One region of the Arthrobacter sp. TB 23 genome, then DNA from elsewhere that is predicted to be linked to it. Evidence: riboswitches for the same ligand, from Rfam matches in the RefSeq annotation. Region 1 holds a riboswitch; each other region holds the start of a gene.
What was found. Region 1 has a riboswitch for S-adenosylmethionine ahead of B384_RS0116340 (MetQ/NlpA family ABC transporter substrate-binding protein). Riboswitches for the same ligand answer to the same signal wherever they lie in the genome.
Positions count from the first base shown of each region.

Region 2: it holds a riboswitch for S-adenosylmethionine, as region 1 does, so the genes downstream of both, metX (homoserine O-acetyltransferase MetX) here and B384_RS0116340 (MetQ/NlpA family ABC transporter substrate-binding protein) in region 1, are expected to answer to the same signal.
Region 3: it holds a riboswitch for S-adenosylmethionine, as region 1 does, so the genes downstream of both, sfnG (dimethylsulfone monooxygenase SfnG) here and B384_RS0116340 (MetQ/NlpA family ABC transporter substrate-binding protein) in region 1, are expected to answer to the same signal.

Region 1 is NZ_ALPM01000122.1:48,818-52,088, reverse strand. Features, by position in the region: gene B384_RS0116345 (methionine ABC transporter ATP-binding protein) at 1-400, opposite strand, end outside; gene B384_RS0116340 (MetQ/NlpA family ABC transporter substrate-binding protein) at 470-1,351, opposite strand; SAM riboswitch class IV at 1,563-1,679, opposite strand; gene B384_RS0116330 (YybH family protein) at 1,798-2,223, shown strand; gene B384_RS19375 (putative bifunctional diguanylate cyclase/phosphodiesterase) at 2,217-3,271, opposite strand, start outside.
Region 2 is NZ_ALPM01000089.1:72,024-75,294, reverse strand. Features, by position in the region: gene B384_RS0113035 (VOC family protein) at 1-597, opposite strand, end outside; gene B384_RS0113030 (hypothetical protein) at 602-1,030, opposite strand; SAM riboswitch class IV at 1,148-1,283, shown strand; gene metX (homoserine O-acetyltransferase MetX) at 1,302-2,435, shown strand; gene B384_RS0113020 (SGNH/GDSL hydrolase family protein) at 2,450-3,271, opposite strand.
Region 3 is NZ_ALPM01000077.1:17,549-20,819, reverse strand. Features, by position in the region: gene B384_RS0111590 (O-acetylhomoserine aminocarboxypropyltransferase/cysteine synthase family protein) at 1-724, opposite strand, end outside; gene sfnG (dimethylsulfone monooxygenase SfnG) at 724-1,869, opposite strand; SAM riboswitch class I at 1,876-1,980, opposite strand; gene acs (acetate--CoA ligase) at 2,067-3,271, opposite strand, start outside.

The sequences.
Region 1 (3,271 bases):
CCACAAAGTCGAGGAGTTCGGTGACGCGCGCCTGGATTTCGTCCCGGCTCTTCCCAGCGACGCGCAGGGGGTAGGCGACGTTGTTCCAGACTGTTTTGGCGTTGAACAGGTTGAACTGCTGGAAGATCATCCCGATGTCGAGACGTAGTTTGCGCAGTTGCCGGTCCGGGACGTTGGTGACCTGCTGGCCGTCGACAATGATGGTGCCGCTGCTGGCCTTTTCGAGAGCGTTGATCAGGCGGACCAGGGTGCTTTTCCCGGCTCCCGAGTAGCCGATGATCCCGTAGATCTCTCCAGCCTCGATGTCGAGGCTGACGTTGTCAATCGCGTGCACCGGAGCGTCGCCGCGGCGGCCCGGAGGGAAGCTTTTGGTAACTCCCTGCAGGGAAATGAGTGGCATGGTGTTCCTTGATAAACGGCCCTGCGGCCAGCCGGGATCGCCAGCTGGCCGCAGGGCAGGGAGGGCTGGTTAGCCTTGGGCGCGGGTGTCTTCCTCGACGGTGTCGAGGGTCGTCTGCAGCTCATCGGGGGTGACCTGAAGGAACTCGGCGGTCCCGCCCGAGGTCTCCTGGACGGCGTCCTGCACCTCCTGGTTTTCCTGGTAGATGCTGATCAGCTTCTGGTACGTCTCGTTGCCCTCTTCGCCGGCGCGGGCGGCGAACACGTTCACGTACGCGACGGCGGCAGGATCGGTCGGATCGTCCTGGGCAATGGCGTCCTCGAAGTTCAGGCCAGCGTCCTGGACAAAGTCGTTATTGATGATGGCGGCGGCGACGTCGGGCAGCGAGGTGGGGGTCAGCGACGCTTCGAGCGTGGTGACGGTGACCTTGGACGCGTCCTCATCAATGTCGTCGATCGTCGAGAAGGCGCTGCCGCCGTCGTCGAGCACCACCAGACCGGCGGACTGAAGGACCAGCAGCCCGCGGGCGAGGTTGCTCTCGTCGTTGGGGACAGCAACCGTCGATCCTTCGGGGATCTCCTCCACCGACCCGTACTGGGTTGAGTACAGGCCCAGCGGGTAGATGGCCGTGGAGCCGATCGGGGCCAGCTCCTCTCCGCTGGATACGTTGTAGCGGGCCAGGTACACCAGGTGCTGGAACTGGTTGAGGTCCAGTTCACTTTCGCTTAGCGCGGGGTTGGGCTGGGTGTATTCGGCGAAGTCGATGACCTCCAGCTCGATGCCTTCCTCGGCAGCGGCCTCGGTGAGCAGGCCCCATTCCGGGTCGCTGGCGCCGACGACGCCGAGCTTGATGCTTTCATTTCCGGAACCGGACTCGCCCGAACCACCACATGCCACAGTGAGGGCGAGGAATGGGGCAACGGCGATAGTGAGAAGGGTGCGGGATTTCATGGGGGTTTTTCCTTTGAACGGGGTACGTCAGTGGGGTCCGGTCGGCCGATAACACGGGCCAGGCGTTACCACTGGACAGGCAGATAGGCAGGAGTGAAGTGCTGCGATAACTGCAGCGACATTCGGGGAGTTTCCTCGGGGTTACATGCTGGCTCGCTTCAAGATGGCGGGCGGTATCCACGACGACCCCTCGGCGGGGTCAATTCTGGATACGCCGTACTTGCCGTCCGGGGACTTGTTCCGGCGGCCGAATCTTCACCTGGAGCACCCCGCTACGGGAGAGGGTTGCTGGTCAACCGGCCAGGGCCGTTGGTTGACACTCTTGATTCTGGAGATCACGCTAAGGCAGAAAATTTGTTGGGTCAAAACCTGGCCGTTACCGGTCGTCATAAATGACTTGCGCGTACCCGTTCCGTTCATCGGTCGGGCATGCGAGGATCGCCTTCATGGATGAAGAGTCGATCACTCAGGTTCTCGAACAGTATGCTGCAGCCGTATTCGGGAAGGATGTTGATGCCCTGCTGGCCCTGTACGACGACGACGTCCGGGTTTTCGACTTATGGGACGTGTGGAGCCACCAGGGTGCAGACCCGTGGCGGGAATCAGTGGCCGGGTGGTTCGCTTCGGTGGGGGATGAGCGCGTCAGGGTGGACTTCGATGACGTTCAGACTCTGGTTACCGAGGACCTGGCAACCGTGCACGCCATCATCACCTACCGCGACATTGGGCCCGACGACGTCGAACAGGACTCCATGCAGAACCGCCTGACCTGGGTTCTGGGGCGCCGCGATGGTGACTGGAAAATTGTGCACGAGCACACGTCAGCTCCGGTCAACGGCGAGACTTTCAAGGTCAACCTGCAACGCTACTGACCAACCAGTTGGGGTTCTCCCAGGCGCATATTATCGGGCCGCGGAATGAACCACGGTTCGAGGTCCTCCGCCGACATGGGGCGGGTGTAGAAGTAGCCCTGCGCGAGGTCGCAGTCCAGCTCGGTCAGCGCGTGTAGCTGGGCTGGCATTTCAACGCCTTCGGCGACGGCGATCAGGTTCGTGGCGTGGGCGAGCTGGATGCAGGACGCAACAATCGCGTGGTCCTTGCTGTCGGTAGTGAGCCCGGCAATGAAGGAGCGGTCGATTTTCAGTTCGTCGATCGGAAAGCGCTTGAGATAGGTGAGGCTGGAATGGCCAGTACCAAAATCGTCGATTGCCAACCTGACGCCCAGGGCCTTGAGAATTTCGAGGGTCCGCAGCGCGGCAACTGGATCCGCGGTGAGCGCCGTTTCGGTGATTTCCAGGGTCAGGAGCCCCGGAGCAACACCATGGCGTTCAAGCGCTTCAGTGACCATTTCTTCGAGGCGGGGATCGCTGAGCTGGATGGCTGAGATATTGACTGACATTCGTACTGGGGGCCGTCCCGCCGCAGAGCGGTGCCATGTGGCCTGTTGCGCGACGGCAGCGTTGATCACCCAGGCTCCGAGCGGCAGGATAAGCCCGGATTCTTCGGCGAAGTCGATGAAAGCTGAAGGTGCCAGCAGGCCCTTATCGGGGTGATCCCAGCGCACCAGTGCCTCGAATCCGTTCATCTGGCCGCTGACGAGGTCAATCTGGGGCTGGAAGAAGAGGCATAACTCTCCGTCCTCGATGGCACGGCGCAGTTCACCGCGGCGATTCAGCTGGCCGTCGTCGGGATCGCTGTGCATGCTGCACTCCACCTCGCAGCGGTTACGGCCCCGCTTCTTGGCCTGGTGCAGTGCCGCGGCAGCCCGACCCACCAGCCGGTCAGGGTTGTCAGTTTCGCTGGCCATCGAAACGCCAATACTGACCGTGATTTCAATGCTGGTCCCGCCAACCGCCATCGGCGCGCTCAGGGCCTCCAATAGCTCGGCGGCCACCGACTGCGCCTCCCCGGCGTCGGCGA
Region 2 (3,271 bases), on a different contig from region 1:
GATGCCGGGAGTGCCATTGGGTGCCACCCACTGCACAACAACCTCATCGAGCGGCTCGGTCGCCGGCGTGCCCAGCCATTCAGCAATCCGGTCGGGGGACCCTGCAATGGTCAGCGAATCGAGGCGCACTGTAGCGGGTCGGGCCTGTGAGGGGTGCAGGGCCTCAGTACCGTCGTCCCACCGCAACATATAGGGGACCTGGGGATCAGCGATCAGCCCCTTGATGCCAATCTGCTGCCAGGTGAGCTCCTGACCGTCAGGAAATTTGCGGTTGCCCGGGACGGCGCTACGACCGAGGCGTTCCTCGAAGGGGGCCAGATCATCCACAGCAACACACCAACCCATCCAGCCGCCGCCAGCCTCGGACCGGGCGCGAACCGCCTGGCCGAAGGGAGCTTTGTCGGAAGCCGGGTGGTTCAGCACCTCAACAACTTCGAGATATTGACCGTTCAGCATCGGGAAAATCATGTTCCTGGTGCCGAAGCGGGGATGCACACCACCCTTCACCGGGTCGACGCCGAGGGCATCGGCGATCCTCCCCGCAGTTGCTACGAGGCCGTCGGGTTCACAAGCATATGAGACATGGTCCAAGCGCATGGCCCTAGTTTGGCACTTTGTGATCTGTGTCTCGACTTAGGCTACCCTTACCGACGAAAAGGCGTCTCACGCCACCCCGGGCAGCCATCAGAACGATGATCAGCGCCGTGACCTGGAAGAAGCCACCCAGGTACACCGCATCGCCGAAGAGGAACGCCACCAGCTGGAGCACCAGGAGTTTGCTTCCGGGAAGCACCAGCAGCAGGGCCCCACCATTGATCACCCGGGGGAGAACCCGCTCAGCCGTACGGACGCGGGTCAACAGGGCCTTCTTCACCCGCATCACCAGTTCGAGCACCAGCTTCAGCAGCGCAGCGGTCAGCAACGCCAGGGTGAACGTCTCGGAAATCACCGCGGGAAACAGTTGAATGAACAGACCCAGGACGACGAGGTAGACAAAAACATCGACGAGATCGATTGGGCGGATCCGCATGGCGCAAGCTTATCGGGCTGCTGGGGGTAGATCAGGGTCTTTTTTGCCACGGACTTTCAGATACACGGACGTTCACATATTTGCGTCGAAGCTGCGTTTTCGGGTTATCTAGGAACAGGTCACGAGTGCCAGCACGGAGCGGAACACCCCGCTCCACCAAGCCCCGGCTTGCTGGACGGCAACCCTCCTTCGCGGTGGGGTGCCCCGGGTGACGACCAGGCGGCGGACAGGGTGTCCGGCGCAAGCGCGGATTCCGAGGTGGGCGATACCAGTGACAACTATTCACACCGCACAACAGGACCGGGCCCAGGTGACACCTGACGGCGTCGTCCGCTCACTCGGTCTGGGCCCCTTCACCTGTGAAACCGGGGGGCACCTGCCCGAGATTACGCTCGCCTATGAAACCTGGGGCACCCTCAACGACGATGGGTCCAATGCCGTCCTGATTCAGCATGCACTGACCGGCAGCTCCCATGTTGCCCGCGGCGATTCGACCGAAGACGGTTGGTGGGACCAGCTGGTGGGCCCCGGCAAAACCATCGACACCACCAGGTATTTTGTCGTATCCATCAATATGCTCGGCGGCTGCTATGGCTCCACCGGACCTGCGTCAGGGGACCCCGACGGCGTCCCCTGGGGCTCCCGATTCCCCTACCTCACGGTCAGGGATTCGGTCCGGGCTGAGGCCCTCCTGGCTGATGCGCTCGGAATCGATCGGTGGCATTCGGTGATCGGGGGGTCGCTCGGCGGCGCGAGGGCCCTGGAGTGGGCTCTGGTGTACCCGGAGCGGGTCGAACGGTGCGCAGTCATCGCCTGCACTGCCGCAAGCTCGGCAGAGCAGATTGCCTTCGCCCAGGCGCAGCTGCAGGCTATCCGGTTGGACCCGGGATTCGCCGCGGGGGACTACTACCCGGGCACAGGCCCGGTCGCCGGGCTCGGGCTGGCCCGGCGCATCGCCCACATCACCTACCGGTCCGAGCCGGAGCTGGAGCACCGCTTCGGTCGGGCGGCACAGGGTGCAGAGACACCCTTCGGCTCGTCGGACCCGGCAGCCCGGGGCAGATTTCAGGTGGAAAGCTACCTTGACCATCAAGCCAGCAAGCTGGTGGAACGGTTCGACGCCAACAGCTATCTGGTGCTGACCGAAGCACTTATGGGGCATGATGCCGGCCGGGACCGCGGTCCCCTGCACCTGGCGTTGCGGGATGCCACCGCCGAGTTCTTCATCGCAGCGGTTGACTCGGACCGGTTGTATTTCCCCAGCCAGTCCCACACCCTGGCACAGGCCTTGCCGGGGGAGGTGCCCGTCCACACGATCGTCTCACCGATCGGCCACGACGCCTTCCTGACCGAGATTCACCAGCTCGATCAACGCCTGCGGGAAGCCTTCTACACCGATCACTAGTGAATGACCGGGGCTTAGCCGCCGACGCCGGGGGGCATCCCGGGGCCAAAGATCGGAGCGGCATCGGGCCTTTTCGCCAGTACCCCGTCGCCCGAGGACTGGCGGCGGAGCCGGCGCAGCACCCAGGGGACGAAGTACACCTTCGCCCACACCAGGTCCTCCGTCCGCGCGGCGCGCCAGCTCTGATGGGGCAGCGGCTGCGGTTCGAGCGGCGTCAGGGAATGGGGTACCGCGAGGGTTTCCAGCACCATCATGGCAATGGTGTGATGACCCAGCGGGGAAAAGTGCAACCGGTCTCCATCCCACATCTGCGGGTTCACCAGCTGCCGGAGCGCCCACATGTCTGCGATCAGGGCGTCATGCCGGGCGGCGATGATCCTCAGGTTCTCGTTGAAAATTGCCGTCTTGGACCTGAAGTTGCCCAGCACCGAATCTCTCGCGTCGGGGCCAGCGAACAGGACCACCGTCGCCTGATCCGCGCTGAGCGCCTCAACGGCACCGTCCAGCCGGGCCGCCAGCTGGTCCGGGTCGCCACCCGGTCGGATCAGGTCGTTGCCGCCAGCCGAGATGGTGATCAGGTCCGGTTTCAAGGCCAAAGCCGGTGCAACCTGCTGGTCCACGATCTGGTGCAGCAGCCGGCCACGAACGGCGAGGTTGGCATACGCGAAATCCTCCCGGCTCCTGCTGAGTTCTTCAGCGACCCGGTCGGCCCACCCCCTGTTACCGCCCACGCTCTCGGGATTCGGGTCACCAATGCCCTCGGTGAATGAGTCACCGAGGGCAACATAGCGGGTCCACGGATGCGGGATACTGTTCGCCACGCTGCTCTCTGGCAT
Region 3 (3,271 bases), on a different contig from region 1:
CCGGCTCGGTCATGGTGGGGAACCGGCCGTTACCCCAGTTGAAGGTTCCGGCCTCGACGACGACGCCGCCCAGGGTGGTCCCGTGCCCGCCGATGAACTTGGTGGCGGAGTGGATCACAATGTCGGCGCCGTGCTCGATGGGCCGGATCAGGTAGGGGGTGCTCAGGGTGGAATCGATGATCAGCGGCACACCGGCGTCGTGGGCGATCTTCGCTAGCCCCTGGATGTCGGCGATTTCACCCGAGGGGTTCGCGATCACCTCCGCGTAGACGGCCTTCGTGTTGTCCTGGATGGCCGCAGCATAGTCAGCGGGATCCGTGCCGGGGACGAAGGTGGTGTCAATGCCGAACCGGCGCAGGGTCACATCGAGTTGGGTGACCGTGCCGCCGTAGAGCTGCGACGCGGCGACAATATGATCCCCGGCCTGGCAGAGGGCCGCGAACGTGATGAATTCGGCGCTCATGCCCGACGCCGTCGCGACCGCCCCGATGCCACCCTCCAGGGACGCGATCCGCTCCTCGAACGCGGCGACCGTAGGGTTGCCGATCCGCGAATAAATGTTGCCGTACTTTTGGAGCGCGAAGAGGTTGGCGGCGTCGTTCGTGTCCTTGAACACGAACGAGGTCGTCTGGTAGATGGGTACCGCTCGGGCGCCGTGGGCCGAGTCGGGGGTGCCACCCGCGTGAAGAGCGCGTGTACGGAAACCGAAGCTGCGATCAGCCATCAGACACCTGCCTTAATCTGGTTGTCAACATTGAAATCTAGGCCCTCTTTACGGGCGAGGTCCGCTTCGAGTTCGCGGACGATGGGGAGGATGTCTTTGCCGAAGGCTTCGACCTCCTCCTGGAAGTGGAGGTAGCAGGTCAGCATCAGGTTCACCCCGATTTTCTTGTACTCGACGATCCGCTCGGCGATCTGCTCGGGGGTGCCGATCAGCTGGGTCTTGAAGCCGTCGTTGTACTGGATCAGGTCCTCGAAGGACGAGTCCGCCCACATGCCCTTGCCGTCCTTGGTCGAGGCCCCGGCTTCCTGCACTGCGCCCCGGAACCCCTCCACCGCCGGTTTGTGGGCCTTGGCCACGATCTCGCGGAGCGTCTCGCGGGCTTCCTTCTCGGTATCGCGGGCAATCACAAAACCGTTGAGCCCGAACCGGGGGTGGCGGCCGACGTCGGCCGCTGAGGCCTGCACGCCGGCGATATTCTCCTTGAATCCCTCGAGGTCCTTGCCGTTGGAAAAGTACCAGTCGGCCACCCGGCCAGCAGTGGCCTGCGCCGCCGTCGAGTTGCCGCCGAAGAAGATTTCCGGGTGTGGACGCCCGGGCACGTCGACGGGCGGCGGGTTGAGGGTGAAATCGGTGATGTTGTAATATTTGCCGGCCTGGGAGAAGTTCTGCTCTGTCCAGAGGCCGCGGAGGATCCTGATGAACTCTTCGGTGCGGACGTAGCGCTCGTCGTGCTCCAGCCACGGCAGCCCGAACCCGGTGAACTCACTCTTCAGCCAGCCGGACACAATGTTCACCGCCGCCCGACCACCGGAGATGTGGTCAGCGGTGATGATGAACTTCGCCAGGACTCCGGGCTGCCACATACCGGGGTGGACGGCGGCGATCACCTTCAGCTTTTCGGTCGCACCGAGCAGCGCCAGGGAGAACGACGTCGCCTCATGCTGCTTGTCGGCGCCGTACGACGCCGCATACCGGGTTTGCGAGAGGGCGTACTCGAAGCCGGCGTCCTCCGCGATGCGGGCCAGCTTCTTGTTGTACTCGAAGTCCCAGCTGGTGCGCTGCTCAATGGTGGAGACCACCAGGCCGCCGCTCACATTGGGCACCCAGTACGCGAACTTCAGGGGTTGGGAAAGGTCAATAGCCATAGTGGTCCTCCATCGTGCCTGGCATTAGCACCCTAATGTCACTGCCGTGGGCAGTGGCCAGGGTTGCTGCGGTGTCAATGAGCCAGATCTCTCAACCGCTCGGGATGGTCCCCACCAGTGTGACAGTCCTCTCACGGTCGACCAACATTGTTGCTCTCCGTTGCGGGTTGTCCCTCCGGTGGGGTTTACAGGCGGGGTCACGGTGACGCCCTTGCGGCCAGTGCGGCAGCGATGCCGGGCACGCACGCCTCGTTCTGCAGGGAAGTGGTGTCACCCAGCGTTGTGTTCTCGAACAGTTGCGTCAGGAGTCGGCGCATGATCTTGCCGGACCGGGTCTTCGGGACGTCCGCGACGACGACGACGGCGGCCGGCTTGGCGATCGGCCCGATCACCGCCGCGACGTGGTCCCGCAAGACCCGGCTCACCTCCTCCGCCGCGTGCGCGCCGGCCCCGTGGGACGCAGCCAGCACCACGAAGGCGGCAATCGCATGGCCGGTCCGCGGATCGGAGACCGGACAGACGCCGGCCTCGACCACCCACGGGTGAGCAACCAGGGCCGATTCAATCTCGATGGTCGAGAGCCGGTGGCCTGACACGTTGAGCACATCGTCGACCCGGCCGAGGATCCAGGTGTCGCCGTCGTCGTCGTTCCTGGCCCCATCACCGGCCAGGAACCAGCCCTGGGCGGCGAACTTTCGCCAGTAGGAATCCAGGTAGCGCTGCGGGTCGCCCCAGACGGTGCGCGCCATCGCCGGTCCGGTGCGGTCCACGACGATCAGGCCCTGCTCACCGGTGGGTACCGGGTTTCCGGCGTCGTCGACAATCCGGGTGCTCACGCCGGGGAGGGCGCGGGAGGCAGAACCGGGCTTGAACGAGGGGTCAGTGGGGCGGGGAGAGAGGATGGTGGCGCCGGTTTCTGACTGCCACCAGGTGTCGACGACCGGTGCGGTGCCAGCCCCGAGGTGCTCCCTGAACCAGCGCCAGGCCTCGGGGTTGGTGGCCTCACCGACGGTGCCGAGGAGACGGATCGAGGACAGGTCGTAGCTGGCAGGCACGCCGTCCGGGAACCAGCCCATCAGCGACCGGATCAGGGTGGGGGCCGTGTAATAGCTGGTCACCTTGTAACGCTGGATGATCTCGAAGTGCCGCCCCGGATGTGGGGTGTTGGGGGTGCCCTCGAAGATCACCTGGGTGGCGCCGTTGGAGAGCGGACCGTAGATCTCGTAGGTATGGGCGGTCACCCAGGCAAGGTCGGCGGTGCACCAGTGGACGTCCTGGTCCCGCTGCGACGGATCGGGGTTGCTGAACAGGTAGTCGAAACTCCACGACGCCTGGGTCAGGTACCCACCGGAGGTGTGCACCAGGCCTTTGGGCTTACCCGTGGTGCCGGAGGTGTACATGA